2 regions of the Tessaracoccus sp. MC1627 genome follow, and region 2 is predicted to be linked to the other one. Evidence: riboswitches for the same ligand, from Rfam matches in the RefSeq annotation. Region 2 holds a riboswitch; the other holds the start of a gene.
What was found. Region 2 has a riboswitch for cobalamin ahead of cobN (cobaltochelatase subunit CobN). Riboswitches for the same ligand answer to the same signal wherever they lie in the genome.
Positions count from the first base shown of each region.

Region 1: linked by a shared signal. The riboswitch ahead of cobI (precorrin-2 C(20)-methyltransferase) and the one ahead of cobN (cobaltochelatase subunit CobN) in region 2 are both predicted to bind cobalamin.

Region 1 covers NZ_JACJGA010000001.1:753,438-763,154, reverse strand. The annotation lists gene H5399_RS03375 (CbiX/SirB N-terminal domain-containing protein) at 1-72, opposite strand, end outside; gene cobJ (precorrin-3B C(17)-methyltransferase) at 69-2,606, opposite strand; gene cobM (precorrin-4 C(11)-methyltransferase) at 2,603-3,433, opposite strand; gene cobI (precorrin-2 C(20)-methyltransferase) at 3,430-4,308, opposite strand; cobalamin riboswitch at 4,338-4,467, opposite strand; gene H5399_RS03350 (alpha/beta hydrolase) at 4,588-5,511, shown strand; gene H5399_RS03345 (M23 family metallopeptidase) at 5,495-6,112, shown strand; gene H5399_RS03340 (hypothetical protein) at 6,497-6,766, shown strand; gene H5399_RS03335 (hypothetical protein) at 7,391-7,828, opposite strand; gene H5399_RS03330 (hypothetical protein) at 8,358-8,960, shown strand; partial or broken gene H5399_RS03325 (transposase) at 9,608-9,717, opposite strand, start outside.
Region 2 covers NZ_JACJGA010000002.1:377,542-387,258, reverse strand. The annotation lists gene cobN (cobaltochelatase subunit CobN) at 1-2,328, opposite strand, end outside; cobalamin riboswitch at 2,365-2,493, opposite strand; gene H5399_RS06945 (patatin-like phospholipase family protein) at 2,558-4,033, shown strand; gene H5399_RS06940 (amylosucrase) at 4,050-5,909, shown strand; tRNA gene H5399_RS06935 (tRNA-Lys) at 5,919-5,991, opposite strand; gene H5399_RS06930 (hypothetical protein) at 6,033-6,680, shown strand; gene H5399_RS06925 (SH3 domain-containing protein) at 7,027-8,412, shown strand; tRNA gene H5399_RS06920 (tRNA-Glu) at 8,550-8,622, shown strand; tRNA gene H5399_RS06915 (tRNA-Asp) at 8,747-8,820, shown strand; tRNA gene H5399_RS06910 (tRNA-Phe) at 8,849-8,922, shown strand; gene H5399_RS06905 (TlpA disulfide reductase family protein) at 8,956-9,510, opposite strand; gene ccsB (c-type cytochrome biogenesis protein CcsB) at 9,503-9,717, opposite strand, start outside.

The DNA of each region.
Region 1 (9,717 bases), on a different contig from region 2:
CAGTTCCTCGCACTGCGCGACACCCTCGCCCACGCGGGTGCCGTGGGCGGCGATGATCAGCGGCACGCTCATGCGTCCACCTCCTCCGCGTCCGGCATCCACTGATAGTCGCGCGGCGTAACGATCAGCCGCCGCCCGCCGCCCGAGGTGACAAACCTCGTCGTCGACGATCCCACCACCACCAGCGAGTTCATGTCCACCCACTCGGGCTGGAACTCCGCCAGCGTGCTCATGATCACCTTCTGCCGCGGCCGGCACGCCTGCTGCACCACCGCGACGGGGGTCTCCGGCGAGCGGTGCGCGCCGAGGATCTCCAGCGCGCGGGGCAGGTGGGCCGTGCGGGTGCGGGATCGGGGATTGTAGAGCGCGACCACGAAATCGCCGACGGCCGCGCCCTGCAGCCGTCGCTCGATGTTGGGCCACGGGGTGTGGAGGTCGGACAGCGAGATGGTGGCGTGGTCGTGGCCCAGCGGTGCGCCGAGGATCGCCGAGACAGCGAGGCTGGCGGTCACGCCCGGCACGATGTCGACGTCGATCCCGTCGGTGCCCTGCTCCAGGACGGGGCTGGCCATGGCGTAGACGGCGGGGTCGCCGCCGCAGACCAGTGCCACGTTCTCGCCGTTGCGCGCGGCCTCGATCGCGGCGGAGGTGCGGGCCTCCTCCGTGCCCATCTTGGAGGCCATGACGCGGACGCCGGGGCGGATGAGGTCGCGGATCTGCTTGACGTACGGGCCGTAGCCGACCACGAACGTCGCCTGCTGGAGGCGCTCCTTGGCGCGCGGGGTGAGGAGGTCACGTACCCCGGGGCCCAGCCCCACGACGCTCAGCCGCCCGCGGGCGGGGATCCGGCCGACGGCGCACGTCGCGTCGGTGCTGCGCTGCTTGGCCACGATCAGCTCGGCGCCGTGCGCGAGGACGGACGCCTCCGCCACCGACGGCGTGCCGACGTGCCCCTCCACCAGCGCGCTGGGCGTCGGCACCGTTTGGGCGGCCAGCTCCTCGGCCGGGTAGTCGATCAGCTTCACGCCGAGTTGCTTGACGAGCTGGAGCAGCCCGATCTCGCCGGCCTTGAGGTCGACGGTGGTGATCGCGGAGACCGAGTCGAGCGCGAGGCCGTGGTCGGCGAGGGTGCGCTCGAGGAGGTCGCGGAGGTGGGCGACGTCGGTGCCGCGGTTGCAGCCCATCCCCACGACGAGGCTCTTCGGGTGCAGGACGACTACGCCCCTCGCTTCATGCGCCTTCGGGATCTCACCCCCACCGCTGGCTGAGGTGGCGCGGGTCCCCTTCCCGCTGGCTGAGGTGGCGCGTAGCGCCCTCGAAGCCTCAGAAACGCTGGCCTCACGCCCCACCGGAGTCGCGCTGAACGGTTGCGCTTCATAGGCTTCGAGGCCGCTCCGCGGCACCTCAGCCAGCGGATGGGGCACCTCAGCCAGCGGATCCGGCGCGAGCTCATCGGTCACGACGATCCGCACGACGGCGTCGTCGGCGTCCGGCGACACGTTGGCGGGCAGCGGCGGCAGCGGCCAGGGCTGGGACTTTTCCACCCGCACGGGGCGACCATCGAGGATGGCCCTGGTCACGCCCGCGACGTCGCCGTGATACGCCCACCCGAGCGTGTCGAGGGCGGGGATGTTGAGCGCGTCGGTGGCGGTGGTGAGCACCGGCGTGCCCCCCGTCGCGTCGGCGATGCGCTCGGCCAGCTCGTTGGCGCCGCCTGCGTGTCCGCCCACAAGCGGGACGGCGAACCGGCCCGCCTCGTCGACCACCACCACGCCCGGGTCGGACTTCTTGTCCGCGAGCAGCGGGGCCAGGATCCGGGCGGTCGCGCCGAGCGCGAGGTGGGAGACGATAAGGTCGCACTCCCGCCACGCCCGCACCAGTCCCTCGGCGGCCGGACCGTCGTACCGGCGGGTGGCGGCGCCGAGGGCTGCGTCGATCGCGTCGGCGTGCCCGCGCGCGGCCTCCGAGTTGGTGACCTGCCCGATGACCGGGCCGTCGGCGTCGCGCTCCCCGGGCACGGAGTCGTCGAGGATCAGCACGACGTTCGGCTCCGCCACCTGCGCGACGGCGGCCTCCTCGGCGCTCAGCTCATGCACCCGCTGATCCGGCTCCCCGAGCCTCTCCGCGACCACGTAGCGCCGCGACCATCCCTCGAGCGCCCCGGCCAGCTCGCGGACCCCGGCGCCGGGCCCGGTCAGCACCGCAACCTTGGGGTGCCGCCGCGACGCTGCCACGGCGTCGTCGATGGGGCGGCCGTGGGCGGAGACCACGACGGCGTCGTCCCAGGGCAGCGCGACGGCGGCGAACGCGGCCGCCACCGAGCTGACCGCGGGCGTGACCGCGAGGTCGAGCCCCTCGTCGCGGAGGCGGCGGACGATGCCGTGGAATCCGGGGTCGCCGCTGGCCAGCACCAGCGCGTCGTCGCCGTCGGGTAGGGCCTTCAGCCGCTCGACGGCGGGGCTGAGCGCGCCGAGGACGACGCGCCGCTCGTCTGGCACGCCGAGGGCGTCGAGGTGGCGCCGCCCGCCGACGACGAGCGCGACCCGTCCGGCGAGGCTGCGGGTGGCCGGCGAGATTTCGCCGAGGTAGCCGTGGACGTGGATCATCGGTCCTCCTCCAGGACGCCGCGGGTGCCGTGTTCGCGCAGGTCGGCCTGCGCCTCTGGTTCGGCCGCGCGGTACTCGTGCCGGAAGCCGGGGTGGTAGAGGTGGCTGCGGGTGGCGAGCGGGCCCTCGGCGAGCGCCGGGCCGACGAGGACGACGGTGTGCTTCCATAGCTTGTGCTCGCGCATGGTCGCGGACAGGTCCTTCAGCTCGCAGCGCAGCATGAGCTCGTCGGGCCAGGACACCTGGTAGCCGACGATGCAGGGCGTCTCGGGCGGGTAGCCGCCGGCGAGCAGCTCCTCCTGGAGCGCCTTGTTGCGGGCGGCCGAGAGGTAGAGCGCCATGGTGGTGCCGTGGGCGGCGAACCCGCGGACGGTCTCGCGCGGCGGCATGGGGGTGCGGCCGCCCTCGAGGCGGGTGAGGACAAGGCTCTGCGACACCTCCGGCATCGTGAGTTCCACCTCCATCCGCGCGGCGGCTGCGGAGTAGGCGGAGACGCCCGGGACGGACTCGAAGTCCAGGCCGAGGCTGCGGATGAGGTCGCGCTGTTCGGCGGTGGCGCCGTAGATGGCCGGGTCGCCGGTGTGGACGCGGGCCACGAGCAGGCCCTCGTCGCGGGCGCGGCGGTAGAGGGGCTCGATGTCCTCCAGCGACGCGGACGCGGAGTCGACGAGTTCGGCCCCCGGCTTGGCGCCCGCGACGATGCCGGGGTGGACCAGGCTGGAGGCCCAGATGATGATGTCGGCCTCCGCGATGACGCGGGCGCCGCGGACGGTGATGAGATCCGCGGCACCGGGTCCGGCGCCGACGAAGACGACCTTCCCGGTCACAGCCGACCCCCCGTCGTCGAGCGGCTGGGGGCCGCCAGGACGGTGGAGAAGTAGGGGGCGGACTCGCCGTCGGCCAGGTCCGAGAGTCGGACGAGGCGTTGGTTCTGCAGCGAGACGTCCACGCCCATGACGGCGTCGCGGCCCTCGCCGCGCAGCAGCTCCGCGACCTCCGGGAGGCGCCGTCCGCCCTTGTAGGCGACGGTGGAGTCGGCCACGGCGAGCACCTCGCGGAGGCGGTCCAACCCGGCCGTCACCGGGACCAGCGCGAGCACTTCCTGACCCTCGACCAGCGGCGTGCGGCTGGCCGCCGCCAGCGCCTGCATCGCGGTGATGCCCGGGATCACCTCGACCTCCACGTCGGGCAACTGCTCGACGACGTGCGCCGCCAGGTAGGAGAACGTGGAGTACACGCTGGGGTCGCCGACGGTGGCGAACGCGACGGTGGCAGCGCCGTCGGCGAACGCATCGACGGCGGCCTGGGCGGAGGTCAGCCACGCCTGCTTGCGACGCGGGGAGACTCCCGACTTGTCGGCCATGGAGAAGGGGACGCGGACGATCCGTGTCGCGGCGTCGGGGCAGGCCGCCTGGACGATCCGTTCCGCGCGGCCGGGCCCGTCGCCGGACTCCTCGGTCGCGGGGACGAGGATCGCGTCTGCTCCCTCAAGGGCGCGCACCGCCTTGACAGTGATCAGCTCCGGGTCCCCGGGGCCGACGCCGACCCCGATCAGCCGCCGCCCTCGCCGCTCCCTGAGCGCTGCACTGAGGTTCTCGAAGTGGAGGGCCGGGCGCGAAGCGTCCAGCCCGTCTCGGAGGGTCGTGACCGAAGCGTCGGGCTCAACGTGCCCGTCGTCGTGGGGAATGGTGGGTACGGACATCTGCCGTGGCCTCCTGGGGTCGCTCGCCCGAATGGTTGGCCGCGCAGGCCCGAGTTCCTGACTCCCCCATCGGGGTCACAGTGGCGGCACCGTCCCGGACTCACACCGGGTTCCTCGACGTCGCCTGCGCGCAGCGTCAGTCTGTCAGAGCCCGCAGTTAGACCTGACTTGGGGTCGTCTAGCAGATTCGCGCCTCCGAGCCGTCTGCGACGGCGCAGAGCGGCGCGCCCCGCGGGCGGGCGGGGGACTAGGTTGGTGGCATCGAGAAGGCGGGGTCGGATGAAGAGGTTGTTGGCGGCAGCAGGGTGGCTGGCGACGGGTGCCGCGCTCGGCGTGGGCGCCGTGGCCGGGGCCACTGCCTGGACTCTGAACGGGCCAAGGCGCCCCTGGCCGAACTACACCTTCACTCCGTTCGAGGTTCGGGCTCCGTCAGAGGACGTCACCTTCACCGCAGCCGACGGAGTCTCCTTGGCGGGCTGGTGGCTTGACCAGCCCGCGTCGTCCACGGTCGTCGTCTGCGCCCACGGCCATCGAGGCAACAAGTCGGACATGTTGGGGATCGGCTCGGGTCTGTGGAGGGCAGGCCACAGTGTCCTGCTCTTCGATTTCCGTGGCAACGGGGACTCCGATGATGGCCCACAGTCCCTCGCCCACCACGAGCAGCGGGACCTGAGTGCCGCCTTGGACCTGGTGCGCGAGCGCCGCCCGGACGCCCGGATCGCCGTCGTGTCATTCTCGATGGGCGCGTCCACGGCCATCCTCACGGCCGCACAGGATTCCCGGATCGAGGCTCTCGTCGCCGATTCACCGTTCGCCACGCTCAGTGACGTCGTCGCCACGGGATATCGCCGTCATCGCCTGCCGAGCGAGCCGCTCATCCCGGTTGCCGACCTGGTGAACCGATTGCGCTACGGCTACGCCTTCTCCGAGGTCCGTCCCCTCGACAGGATCGGCGCGATCTCCCCTCGTCCACTTCTGCTGCTACACGGGACGAACGACAGGGTCATCCCCTACGACCACGCGCTGCAGTTGGCCGCAGCAGCGGCCCCGGGGCCGGTTGAGCTCATCACCTTCGACGGCGCGGACCACTGCGGCGGCTATTTCGCAGACCGGGCGGCCTACATCGCGCTGGTGGCAGATTTCCTTGACCGTTGGCTTGGTAACCAGCAGGACTTGGAGTTGCGCCATGCCGACAACGCTTGACCTGACGTATCCCTTTGCGGGCCGGTGGCTGGCCCGGAGCAGCCCCGCCAACCGGGTCCCGAGCCACGGCACCACCCAGTTCGCCTCTGCTTTCGCGATCGACTTCGTCGGGGTGGATGACGCTGGCCGGAGCGCGCCGTTCACCGCGACGTCGCTGGTCCGGCCCGAGCCGCCGACGCGTTTCGTCGGGTTCGGTCGGCCCGTACTGGCGCCGGCCGACGGGGTGGTCGTCTCCGCGCAGGATACGCAACCCGATCACGCGGCCTTCCGCGGTCTGCCTTCACTCGGTTACGCCCTCGGCCAAGCGCGCCGGGTCGCGGCCGGCTGGCCCGCCCTGGCCGGGAACCACGTGATGATCCAGATCCCCGCTGGTCCGGTCGTGGTGTTGTGTCACCTGCAGCAGGGCAGCGTCCGGGTGCACCTCGGCGAGTACGTCGCGGCGGGGCAGGCGGTGGCCAACTGCGGCAATACGGGCAACAGCACTGAGCCGCACCTGCACCTGCAGGCCATCAGCACCATGGACGTGACGGTCGCCACCGCCGTGCCAATCACGATGCCCGGCGGACTACCGCGCAACGGTGTCGTGGTCGAGGCGAGATAACGGCCACACCGTTCCTTCCTGCGCACGGGCACTTCAGTAGGAACGACGTGAGCGTCCCTCCGTGGCCGCCACCGAGTTGCTCGCACCCCCGCGGCAAACCCGGCTGTCCCCGGGCACTTGACCTGCACATGCTCGCAAGTTACCTTGGATCGATGGAGGATCCAGTCATCGCCCCGTCCGCACTCAAGCATGGCCTTGGTGAACCTGAGATCCTCCACGCCTACCGCACCCTGTCCGGATCTGGGATCTCGGCGACGGGTTCACCATGATCGTGGGTCCCAACCAGTCCGCGATCTTCTTGGAGGTCGGCTATGTCGATGGCGATCAAGTGCACGTCATCGTCCACGCAATGAAAGCCCGCGAGAAGTTCCTGGGGTGGTGACCATGCCACGCACTGTTGACGAGATCCTGCAGCACGCCGACGAGCTGGCGGCGCGCTTCGAGTTCCACGAACCCAATCCAGACGACGAACTCGACGCCGGTGCAGTTGCCCTGCTCCGAGCAGCGGTGGCGGAGCGATCGGAAGCCGAGCGCCACGTGATTGACGCCATCCGCGCAGCCCGCGAAGCCGGCATGCCATGGTCAGCGATCGGTGCCTTCGTCGGCACCAGCGGAGAGGCCGCCCGCCAGCGCTACGCAAGCAAGGTCGCCTGAAGCCCCAGGCGCGGCAGATGCGGGCGCCGGTCCTTACTGCAGCCGTCGAAAGTCGACCAGAACGGACACCCGTTCCGGTGGGGTTGTCAGAGATGCTCACGATCGCCTGGAGTCCCTCTCAGGTCACTCTCGACCGATTCATCCCCAGCGCGGTGTCCTGCAGGTGGACTTTGGGAGGCCTGTCACCTGGGGCTGGAGGAACCTCGGCCAGGGCGCGGTGCCCGTGGGTAGCATCTTGGGATGGTCGCTGTTGATCGCGCAATGTCCCGGCAGCGCTCGGGGGTAGGTCTCGTCGGCTGCGTTAAGTCCAAGCTCTCTCGCCCTGCTGCTGCGAGTAGCGATCAGCGCGAGCAGGGCAGCCGGTGGCTGGCCAAGGACGCGAGTGAGCGGCAACCTGGTCAGTCCCCCTTGTGGAGGCGCTCCCGCCAAGTGTGAGCTGAGGCATGAATCGCACTGAACACAATGCAGTAGATCAGCCCCGTGGGCACGATGGCGCCTATCGGGCGTGTCTCCAAGCCAACTATCATCAGTGCTGCGGTGATGCCCGCCATCCCCACTGCAAGAACGGCGGCTGCGGTGAGGAATCGAGACCACCAAGAACGCAGGCCGGTTCGGGGAGAGCGCTCAGTCACAGGCATCATTGAAGTCCGGGAGTGTACCGATGCCCCAGAACGCCAAAGCGCAAGCAATACCACCAGGCCCGGAAGCGATGGTGACAACACCGCAGATCGCGGTCGAGGCTGCGAAGAACGAGTACGAGGCCACATATGCCTGCCAGCAGTCAAGCGCGCGGGTACTAACGGGAGGCGTATCGACCCACTCAATGGCTAGATCAGTACCTGATCCCGAAACTGCAATGAACTTGCCTTCGGTTGCCTCCACGAAACGGGCGATCTCAGCATCGGAGCTGACGGCAGTAAAGAAGTCCAGGTACACGCGCTCCGCCTCCGATGAGGAGCCCCGCATGATCTGTTCGAACCCATCGCTGTTGGCAAGGGCTGTGCGTCGGTCCCGGAAACCAACGGGATCGGCGGTTCGTGCCTGACGGACAATCTCGCGCATCCGTCGTTCGTCCTGAGTGGCTGAACTGGATTCCGGGATATCGCTGGACCTCCCCTGAGCGCTTGCATGTGGGGCAGCGCTCGCAATGGATGTCGAGTTCAGAAGCGCCGTTCCTATCAATATTGCCAACGCTAGTCGAGCCCACCTAGCCAAGATGCCTGAATCGTTCACGTGTACATTCCTGTCTTCTCTGTCGGCACGAAACGAAGCTAACAGAAACGGGGTTCACACTGGGGCCCAGCTCTCGCTGACTTGCGACTCTGATAACCTTCGTCAGCTCTGCGGGTACGAAAGTACCCTCGCGGGTGGACTTCACCTTAGCAACTGCTAACTAATGAACGGGCCATTCACAGCGTGAGCGGCGGTATCCAGCGGTGGCTGGCGCCAGGAGTGTGTCTCCGTGGCCTCCAATACGTGAGGAACGACCACCCTTTCGCGGCTGACATACCTGATGATCGTCGGCCCCTTGACTCTGCACACTTCAGCGGATATTGTCAGAAGAATCGCACATGTCAAAGGGGACTGCGTCATGAAACACCGTGGGATCACCGTGGCTGGGCTGCTACTCGCCGCCACACTGTTTGCAACTGCACCATCTGCCGCCGCAGAAGATGGTCCCGGCGCTGGGGGGTGGGACACAGACGTGGCGGTCGGTGCAATTATGGCTGAAACTGACTACGTAACCATTCGAGAAGGCGATGGGTGGACCAGTTTTGAATATAGGGACGCCCTTTCCAATGCTGAACGCAGGCTTCACGAGGGCAAGCGCGACGGAGATGTTTGTGTTTTTTCGGGCAGTCGCACCGTAAGCGGAGAGAGTGGAACAGTTTCGGTGGAGCGAGAAATCGCGACTAATATCTCGAGTTGCCTGATGGTGACAGAGGTTGGGGAGATCGACGCACTGGCGGTGGACTCGCTAGAGCAGGAAGGCGGCCTCGAAGCACAGGAAGTCGCAGTTCCCATTACCAGCGACGATGTGGGACAGGTGGCTGCACTAGCAAGTCGATCCGTCTGGCACCGAACACGATACGTTGATCCGCCAGGCATCACTGTGACCCGTGCGACCACCAACGTCACATGGAATTACTCCGGCGGGTGCGTGACGAGTAGCTCTGGTCACGTAACCAATTAATATTGGGCGGCTGCGACTGGATGGTCTAAGACGAGCTCTGGGACGACGTCCAGCCGGAATTGCGCAGGGGCCACGACTCGCAGCAACTCGTACTTCAGTAACTCCTTCTTCTGTATTGGCAATCCAACAGCGTACACACAGTTTACCCCAAACTCGATCCGCGGGAACCCCAACGGAACTTTCACGGCCAACTGGTCCGCATCAAAGTCCGGTGGGTGCAGTTCGTGGCTATCTTTCCACAGTCACACGGGTAGCTAGACTGAGCCCCCAAGTGGGCCCGCGTTGGGGAGAAACGAGGCTGCACCCTATGATTCCTACGCTGATCTTCTTTGGACTGGTATTTGGGCGCTGGTGGAAATCAGCGCTAGTCGGTGCAGCGATAGGCTGGCCACTGCTCCTCCTTGTCAGCGGAACACTTCAGAGCGCGCCAAAGCCCCTCGTCGGGGTACTGGCGCAAGCAGTTGGGCTTGCCGTCGTGAATGCAGGTGTTGGCGTAGCGATCCACCAAGCGGTGCTGCGCATGATCAGAGGAATGCGCTCTCGGGGCGAAGAATGAATCGCGGGTCATGAACCGTGCGGCGGAGTGCTTGTACGGACACTGGGTTCGGGATCACTGCCGCCATTACACCAGCGATTCAGAATGGGCCGGCCTGGGCCGGCAGCCTCTCGGAGGTGTAGTCCAGGAGCCGGTCGAACTGGGCTTCGACGGAGGGCGTCGGGCTGGTCATAGACTGAGTGGAGCATCGCCTTCACGAGC
Region 2 (9,717 bases):
CGTGGTGGAGGCCAGGCGGGGGACCACCTGCTCCGCGGCGAAGCGGAGGACGCGCCCGACTCTGGCGTCCGTGTGGAGCGTCGAGACCGCGGATGGGTCCCAGCCCGCCGCCTCCGCACGGTGGATGAGATCACGCGCCTGGGACTCGGCCAGATCGACGGCCGCCAGGTCTGCCCCATCGGTGAGGCCCAACGCAGCCCGCAGACCAGGGACGGCGTCCCCCACACCTCCCCAGACCTGCGTCGCCCGCAGGATGGCCAGCACGAGGTTGACGCGGGCCTCACCGGTGGGGGCGGCACCCAGGATGTGGAGACCGTCACGGATCTGGGCGTCCTTGATCTCGCAGAGCCAGCCGTCGACGTGGAGCAGGAAGTCATCGAATTCCTCGGCGTGGGGCTGCTCCTCGAGGCCCAGGTCCCGGTGCATCTCAGCCGAGCGCATCAGCTGCCAGATCTCGCCGCGGATCGCGGGGAGTTTCGCCGGGTCCATGGCCGCGATGTTGGCGTGCTCGTCGAGGAGTTGCTCGAGCCGGGCGATGTCGCCATAAGTCTCCGCCCGGGCCATCGGCGGGATGAGGTGGTCGACGATCGTTGCGTGGGCCCGGCGCTTGGCCTGGGCTCCCTCACCCGGGTCGTTGACCAGGAACGGGTAGATCAGGGGCAGGTCGCCGAGCGCGGCATCCGGGCCGCAGGAGGCGGAGAGGGCGGCGTTCTTCCCGGGGAGCCACTCCATCGAGCCGTGTTTGCCCAGATGAACCACCGCGTCGGCCCTGAAGCCGCGCTCAAGCCACCGGTAGGCGGCGAGGTAGTGGTGGCTGGGCGGCAGGTCCGGGTCGTGATAGATCGCCACAGGGTTCTCGCCGAAGCCCCGCGGCGGTTGGATGAGGACGATGACGTTGCCTGCCTGCAGCGTCGCCAGCACCAGTTCCCCGGCCTCGTTGACGAACAAAGTGCCGGGCGACTCCCCCCAGGCGGCCACCATGGAGGCGCGCAGGTCGGGGGGCAGGCGCGCGGTCCACGCGTCGTAATCGGCGGCCGGGATGCGGACGTGCGCCCCCGTCAACTGAGCTGAGGTGAGCCACTCCTCGTCCTGACCGCCGGCGGCGATGAGGGCGTGGATGAGCGCGTCCCCGGCCGCGGTGTCGTCGCCCAGGTCCAGCAGGTGGTGGATCGGGAAGTCGGCGGTGTCGTCGTCCGGCCCCAGGTCGTAGCCTTCGGCGCGGAGAAGGCGCAACAGACGGATCGCGGAGACCGGGGTGTCGAGCCCCACCGCGTTGCCGATGCGGGAGTGTTTGGTGGGATAGGCCGACAGCACCAGGGCCACGCGCTTTCGCGCGTTGGGGATGCTGCGGAGCCGGGCGTGGTTGACCGCGACGCGTGCCACGCGGGCGGTGCGCTCCGGGTCCGCTACGTAGGCGGGGAGGCCCTGCTCGTCGATCTCCTTGAACGAGAACGGTGCGGTGATGATGCGCCCGTCGAATTCGGGAATCGCGATCTGGTTGGCCGAGTCGAGCGGCGTCGCACCCTCGGACGAGGCCTCCCACTCGGCGCGCGACGCGGTCAGACACAGACCCTGGAGCACAGGGATGTCCAGTGCGGCCATCCGGGCGACGTCCCAGGACTCGTCCTCCCCGCCGGCCCCTGCGGTGGCGGGGACGGATCCACCGGCGGCCAGCACGGTGACGACGAGCGCGTCCAAGGTGCCGAGCGCCTCATAGAGGGCGTCAGGAGCGGATCGAAGCGACCCCGCGTAGATCGGGACGCCGACAGCTTCACGGGTCTCATCGACGGCGTCGGCCAGCGCGTGCGCGAAGGCATTGTTGCCGCTGGCCTCGTGGGCCCGGTAGTAGAGGATGCCGATGCGCGGAAGCGCCGGATCAACGGCGGGTCGAGGCGCGTAGCCCCACGCGGCGATCACGCTGGGAGGGTCGAAGCCGAGACCGGTGAGCAGGACGGTGTCGGAGAGGAAGGAGTGTAGTTCGGCCAGGTTCGCCGGGCCGCCCTCCGCCAGGTAGCGGTGCGCCTCCGCCGCGACCCTCATCGGCACCGTCGACAGCTCCATCAGTTCAGGGCTCGGCTGGTGCTCACCGCCGAGGATCACCAGCGGGGTTCCGATGGTCCGCGCGTGGGCGATTCCCGGCCAGAGGTCCTGTGGGGAGCCGAGGAGCCTCACCACCACCAGGTCGGCGTCCTCGACGAGGCGGGTCAGCACGCCGTCGGTCGTGCGTCCGGGATTGGCCCACGTGTATCTCGACCCGCTGGCGCGGGCCGACAACAGGTCCGTGTCGGACGTGGACAGAAGCGCGATGCGCGTGGGCGAATCGGTCATTCGCGGGTTTCCTCCTCGGGGTTCTCGCCCCGTAGACCGGTCGGATGCACCTGTGGAGAGTGTCTGGCTGGTCGATCAACGACGTCACAGTGGCGGAACCGCCCCGGAGTCACACCGGGTTCCTCGCCCACAAGCTGCCTGGAGCCTAGCGACATTCTCAGCGGCAGGACAGGCGAGCCCGCCCCGCGCTGGCCGACGCCCGACCCACGTGCTGAGTACGCTTGGTGGAATGGCTGTCAAGGGTTGGTTCGGACTTCCGTTCTTCGGGCAGAGCCCGCGACCCGAAACGGTCTCCTGCACACTCTCGGGCGGCGGCTCGCGGGCGAGCTTCCACCTCGGCGCGCTGGACTACCTCTACTCCCACGACGACACCTTCACGCCGAGCATCTTCGTCGGCGCCTCGGCCGGGGCCATCCTCGCGTCGGCCCTGGCCCAGGACGCCACGAGGGAGGGACAGCAGCGGTACCTGGCCCGCATGAACGACATCTGGATGGCCATGACCACCTCAGCCGACATGTTCACGCCCCGCCCCTGGTACGAACGCTTCCAGTCCGAGGCACCCGTCTGGCTCGAAGTGATGGCGGCGCGGCCTGTCGCGCCGACCCAGCGGCAGCGTCCACCCCTCCTTCCCTTCCGCCGCACGAGCCAGACGAGCTCTCAGCCCAGCTCTCCCGAGACGCCACCCGGGCCGCTCGAGATGGCGCTCACGCCCGATGAGGACACCAGATCCGAGTGGTCACTGGCCGCGCTGTCAGGCATCGCCGCCCACCTGGGCCGGCTGCCCCGCATCGGCAGCGGCCTCGGCTCCATCTGGCAGGGCCTGGACCGCTCCCGCTCGATGTTCCGGCCGGGCCCGATGCTGGCCGAGCTGCTGGATCCGCACACGTTTGACCCGGCGCGCGTGGCCGCATCAGGGGTGACGCTGCGGGTGGCGATGGTGGCCCTGGAGTCCGGCGAGCTGCGGTTCATGACCGAGAGCGGCTCCCTCGTCGACCGCACCAACACCTCCGTCGACGACACGGACCATGACCTGGCCGTCGGCGTGCTGGCCTCCTGCGCCATCCCCGCCGTCTTCCGCCCCGTGCCCATCGGGAGCGAAACCTATGTCGACGGCGGCGCCCGCGAGAACATCCCCGCCGAGCTGGCCATCGGTCAGATGGGGGCCGCCCGCAACTACGTCATCTCGTCACAGGCCATGGGCGTGCCCCGCCGCCCGAGCATGGCCGCCGCGGACGTGTTCAGCGTCGTGATGCGCTCCACTGAGATCCTCATCGACGAGGCCGGCAGAGACGAGATGGCCTACGCCCACTCCGCCGGTGCCGTCGTCGTATTCCCCGAGTTCAGTGTCCACGACTCCATGACCGTGCACCCGGGCCTGATGAGCATCAATCGCGACTACGGCTGGCTACGGGCAGCCGAGCAGCATCTGGGGTTGGACGAGTCGGCCGAGGCACTCCACAGTCGCATCATCGCGCTGCGCACCCGCATCGTCCGCCTGGAGGAGCAGCTGCTGGAGGCGCCGGAGCCCAGCCGTCGGCAGTTCCTCGCCCTGAACAGCGCGAAGATCGAGCTCCGCGACGCCGTCCGCTCCACCCATGGCACGCCCCTGCCGGAAGGCGCCGAACTGTGGTGGACCACCTGGGAGCGGCACCCGGCCACGCCCGCGATGGAACCCCCCTGGATGCCACTCACGGCCCAGCCCTGAGCGTTAGTGTGGGACGGTGAAGACGACATTCGACCTCAGGTGGGAGCGCTACGGCGCCGAGCTGATCGCGGCTCTGGAGAACGTGTACGGCGAACGCTCATGGGAGTTGACGGATCGGGTCCGTGACCTGGTCCGTGCAAAGTTCGACGCCCGCACCGATGATCTGCGCGAGCTGGACGAGGCGCGGCTACTGCGCCCGGACTGGCTCCAGCTCCCCACGCAGGTGGGCTACGTCGCCTACACCGACCGCTTCGCCGGCACCCTCAACGGCATCGCAGAGCACCTGGACTACCTGCAGGACCTCGGCGTCACCTATCTGCACCTGATGCCGCTGCTCCAGCCCCGCGAGGGCGCCAACGACGGCGGCTACGCCGTGGCGGACTACCGCACGGTACGCGCGGACCTCGGCACCATGGATGACCTTGAGGCCCTCACCGCGCGGCTGCGCGGCGATGGGATCTCGCTCGTGGTGGACCTGGTGCTCAACCATGTGGCGCGGGAACACGAATGGGCGGTGCGCGCCCGCGCCGGCGAGCAGAAGTACCGGGAGTACTTCATGGTGTTCCCGGACCGCACGATGCCGGACCGCTATGAGGCCACCCTCCCGGAGATCTTCCCGGACTTCGCACCCGGCAACTTCACGTGGGACGAGGACCTGGCGGGGTGGGTGTGGACCACCTTCAACGACTACCAGTGGGACATGAACTGGGCCAACCCGGACGTCTTCGTCGAATACCTGGACATCATCCTGGACCTCGCGAACCGCGGCGTCGAGGTGATGCGGCTGGACGCCATCGCCTTCATCTGGAAGCAGATGGGCACCAACTGCCAGAACCAGCCGCCGGTGCACGCACTCACGCAGGCTCTGCGCGCGGCGGTGCGGATTGCCGCCCCCGCCGCCGCGTTCAAGGCCGAGGCCATCGTGGGGCCGAAGGACCTCATCGGCTACTTCGGCGAGGGCGAGCACTACGGCAAGGTTTCGGACATCGCGTACCACAACTCGTTGATGGCGCAGCTGTGGTCGACTCTGGCCACGCACGATACGACTCTGCTGCGTCGGGCGCTCGGCGGATTCCCGGCAAAGCCGGCCACGGCCACCTGGGGCACCTACATCCGCTGCCACGACGACATCGGCTGGGCCATCGACGACGTGGACGCCGCCACCGCGGGCCTCAACGGGTTCGCCCACCGGAGCTACCTCAGCGACTTCTACTCCGGCGAGCACCCGGACTCGTTCGCGCGCGGACTGGTGTTCCAGGCGAACCCGGCCACGGGTGACCGCCGCATCTCAGGCTCGCTGGCCTCCCTCGCCGGCCTGGAGGCCGCGCTGGAGTCGGGCAACCCGTATCACGAGGAGCTCGCGATCGCGCGGATCAACCTCCTGCACGCCGTCATCTGTGGCTGGGGCGGGGTGCCGCTGCTGTACATGGGCGACGAGGTGGCCATGCTCAACGACCACGATTTCGCCCGCGACCCGGCACACGCCGACGACAACCGCTGGGTGCATCGTCCCGTGATGGACTGGGATGCGGTGGCCGCACTCGGCGACAACCCCACCTCCGCCCCGGCCCGGGTCAACGCCTGGCTGCGCCACGTGCTGTCGGTGCGGCGGCAGCTTCCGCACCTGCACGCCTCGCGGGAGGCCGAGTTCCTCGAAACGGGGGATCCGAGGGTGCTGGCGGTCAAGCGAAACCACCCCATCGGCCCCATGGTGCAGGTGTACAACTTCGCTCCCGTGGAGATCACGGTCCCCATGGCGTGCGTCAGCGAAACGCTGGGCGAGACGGCGCGGGAGCTGCTCGACGACACCCAGTGGGACCTGACGCCCTGGACGATGACGCTGCCGCCCTACGCGGTGCGCTGGTTCACCGCCTGATGCCCCGAGTGCCCCCAGCGGGGCTCGAACCCGCGACCCATGGATTAAAAGTCCACTGCTCTACCGACTGAGCTATAGGGGCGTCAGCAGTGTACCGGTCCCAGGCCGTGGCAGGCTGGGGACATGCCCGCGTGGTCCTGGTTCATCGTCGCCGTCATCCTCGGCGGCGCGCTGCTCGCGCTCGCCGCGCTGGCTGACCGCCGCTCGCGTCGCCGCGCCACCGGCGCCGACGAGCCCGCCCCGCGACGCGGCCTCGACGACGTGGACCGCCACGTTCCGCACTACCTCACGCAGGACGAGATCGACGCCATGCCCGCCCCTGCGTCCGGACGTGGACCGGCCCCGCTCTCGCCCGCGGGCGAAGGGTTCGGATTCGGGCACGCCCATGCAGACTTCGCGAACCACCGCGACGGCGCCGCGCACAGCGAGCCGCTGATCCTCGTCGTCGACGGCGACGTGACAGCCATGCGCGAACTCCTCGCCCCCCTGGGCAGAGCCAGTGATGAGCACCCGTTGGCCATCGTCGCCGCCGGGTTCCACCCTGAGGTGCTCACGACGCTGACTGCCAATCGCAGGGCGCTCGCCCTGCCTGTGGTGGCCGCAGTGGCGGGTTCCCGCGACAGGACGCGGCTGGCCGAACTCCTGGGCGTCGCCCCGGTCCCGTCCGAGGATCTGAGATCGGGCTACCTCCCCGAGCAGGCATACGGGCGGGCCGCCACATGGTTCAGCACCCTCAAGCGGACCTGGGTGGACCCCCGGGATCTTCCCTGAACCTCAACCCATGACAGTGAACCTCAACCGAGAGTTGAGCTCACCTTGATTCTGAGGCATCCAAGAGTTTCTCACTGCACACTCAGCCTCAACTTTCGGCCAGGCGCTCCACCATAATGCCTAGTCAAGTCCATTGAGAACGTCACCATCCCCCAAAATCCCACGGCTGTAATTCTTACCCCGCAGACGACGTGTCGGCTTGCATCCTCTCACCCAATTCTCAGCGCTCGTTGTCCGATCATGAGGATCGCTCTTAGTCTCCGGGGCAGTGGCCGGACGTGTCGGGGGCTACGGAGCCCCGAGGAAGCGGCACGTCCGACCTCCCGAAGTAAGTGCGAGGAGAGACGTGAGAACAGCATTCAAAGGCCTGCGCGGCATCGGTGCCGCGGCAGGCATCGCCGTCCTGGTCCAAGGGCTGGGCACGCTGGCCATCGGGCCGGCGGCGGACGCGGAGATCGCCAACGTGACCGCCACCACCAACGTCAACATCCGCACAGCCCCCACCGTCTCCAGCACGCGCCTGGCCGTCCTGCAGAAGGGCCAGAGCCTTCCCAGCCAGGGCTCCTCCAACGGGTGGACGACGGTGACCTACCAGGGGCGGACGGCCTACGTCGCCAGCGCCTACCTCAACGGAGGCACCGCCGCCTCGACGCCGTCGTCGACCACCTCCAACGGCAGCACCACTTCATCGACCGGCACCGTGTACACCACGGCCAACCTCAACCTGCGCGTCGGGCCCTCGCTGTCCGACGCGGTCTCGGTCGTCGTCCAGCGCGGCACAGCACTCCAGCTCGCCGGAAAGGTCAGCGGCGCCTACGTCCAGGTGTCCCACAACGGCAAGCTTCTGTGGGCCGCCTCGCAGTACATCAGCGCGACCGCGGCGGCCGCCTACGGCCAACTCCCTGCAGTCACCGGCAAGGGGCGGGCCACTGCCGCCCTCATGATCCGCACCACGCCCTACACCGGCTTCGTCAACCTCGGCGACGTGCCGGCTGGCACCATCCTCGACACCACCGGAGTGGTGACCAACGGCATGGCCCAGGTGGTCTACAAGGGCGCCGTCAGGTGGGTCAACGCGAAGTATCTGGTGGCCGTGAGCGCCAGCACGCCGGCCCCCACAGCGCCCGCCCTGCCCGCCACCACCGTCCGCTACGCCACGACGGTGCTCAACATCTGGACCGCAAGCAGCGGAACCTCCTACGTGGGCGAGATCCCCAGGGGCGGCGAGGTGCGGGTCACCGGCCTGGTCACCAACGGGCGGGCCCAGGCCGTCGTCAACGGCGCCGTCCGCTGGGTGACGGCCCGCTACCTGTCAACGACGAAACCCTCCGAGAGCACGGCCTCCAGCGGCAGCAGCACCACCCTCAACCGCGGCTACTCGAGCGGCCTCGACCAGACCAACACCAACGTCCAGGCCATCGTCCGCGACATCTGGAACCGCTACCCCGCGATCAAGACGATGTACGGCTGGCGGCAGGATGTCACGCCGGACCACCCCGCGGGCCGCGCCGTCGACGTGATGATCCCGAGCTACTCGAGCAACCAGGCCCTCGGCTGGGAGATCGCGAACTACTACAAGGCCAACGCCTCGAAGTACAACATCAACTACATCATCTTCGCGCAGAAGATCTGGTCGGTTCAGCGCTCCAGCGAGGGGTGGCGGCTGATGGCAGACCGTGGCAGCGACAACGCGAACCACTACAACCACGTCCACATCAACACCTACGGGTAAGCTGGGTCGGTGCGAACGGCGTCGCCCTTCCCCCCAGGGTGGCGCCGTTCCGCACGTCCCACAGGCCCTCAACTCGCTCCAGTTTCCGCCCCCCGTTTGCGCGGTCCCGCCGCGAGTCTCTAGACTCTGCCTAGCTGGTCCCCATCGTCTAGCGGCCTAGGACTCCGCCCTTTCACGGCGGCAGCACGGGTTCGAATCCCGTTGGGGATGCTCCTGTCCACTCCCCCGCGGAGTGGGCTGAAACGGTAACGACAAGGCGTTTCGGTCGATTTCCCTTGAGGGAATCACTCACGCTATAGTTACCGGGCTGGCACGGCCAGCAGGTCAAGAAATTGGCCCCGTAGCGCAGTTGGTTAGCGCGCCGCCCTGTCACGGCGGAGGTCGCGGGTTCGAGTCCCGTCGGGGTCGCTAGGTCGGCTTAAACGCCCGGCCATCTGGCCAGGTAGCTCAGCTGGTAGCAGCGTTCGCCTGAAAAGTGAAAGGTCGCCGGTTCGATCCCGGCCCTGGCCACCGATACCCCGCCCCGGCGGGGTTCTTTCGGTTCTAGCCCACACTGAGCAGCGCGAGGGCCTCATCGATCTCGTCCGGGGATAGCGCACCCTTGCGGATGTCCGCCACCGTCCCGTCGGCGTTGATGAAGTAGTGCGTCGGCACTGACGAGGCGAGGTAACGCAGCGAGATCTCGCCGATCGGGTCCGGCACGCTCCTGATGCTCAGCCCCATCCGCGCCGCGTAGTCGGTCACCAGCTCGCGGTCCTCGCGCAGGTAGATGGCCACCACGTCGATGCGATCCGACGCCTCCTCCACATCAGGAAGCTCCGCGCGGCAGATCGAGCACCAGGTGGCCTGGAACAGCAGCCATACGGGTCGGCCGGCATAGTCCTCGAGCGAGACCGGGGCCCCGTCGATGTCCAATGCCCTGAATCCGGGGGCGAGGGCCCCGACGGACGGCCCCTGGAGCGGCACCGCCTGCCCCGTGGAGGCCGCCTCACTGGCCGCCCCACCCTTGATGAGGTAGATACCGCCGACGACCAGCGCGACGAGCACAGCGAGCCCCAGAGTGCCAAGGAGGCGCCCCCGGGCCCGGTTGCTAGGCATAAGAGTGCAGCCCTCCGAAGAAGTGGTTGCCGAAGTAGGCGAACAGGATGGTGAGGAACCCGATCACGAGCAGCCAGGAGGCCTTGGTGCCTCGCCAGTCCCGCACGACCCGGGCGTGCAGGAACGCGCCGTAGACCAGCCAGGTGACCAGCGCTGCGGTCTCCTTCGGGTCCCAACCCCAGTAGCGACCCCACGCGGTGCTCGCCC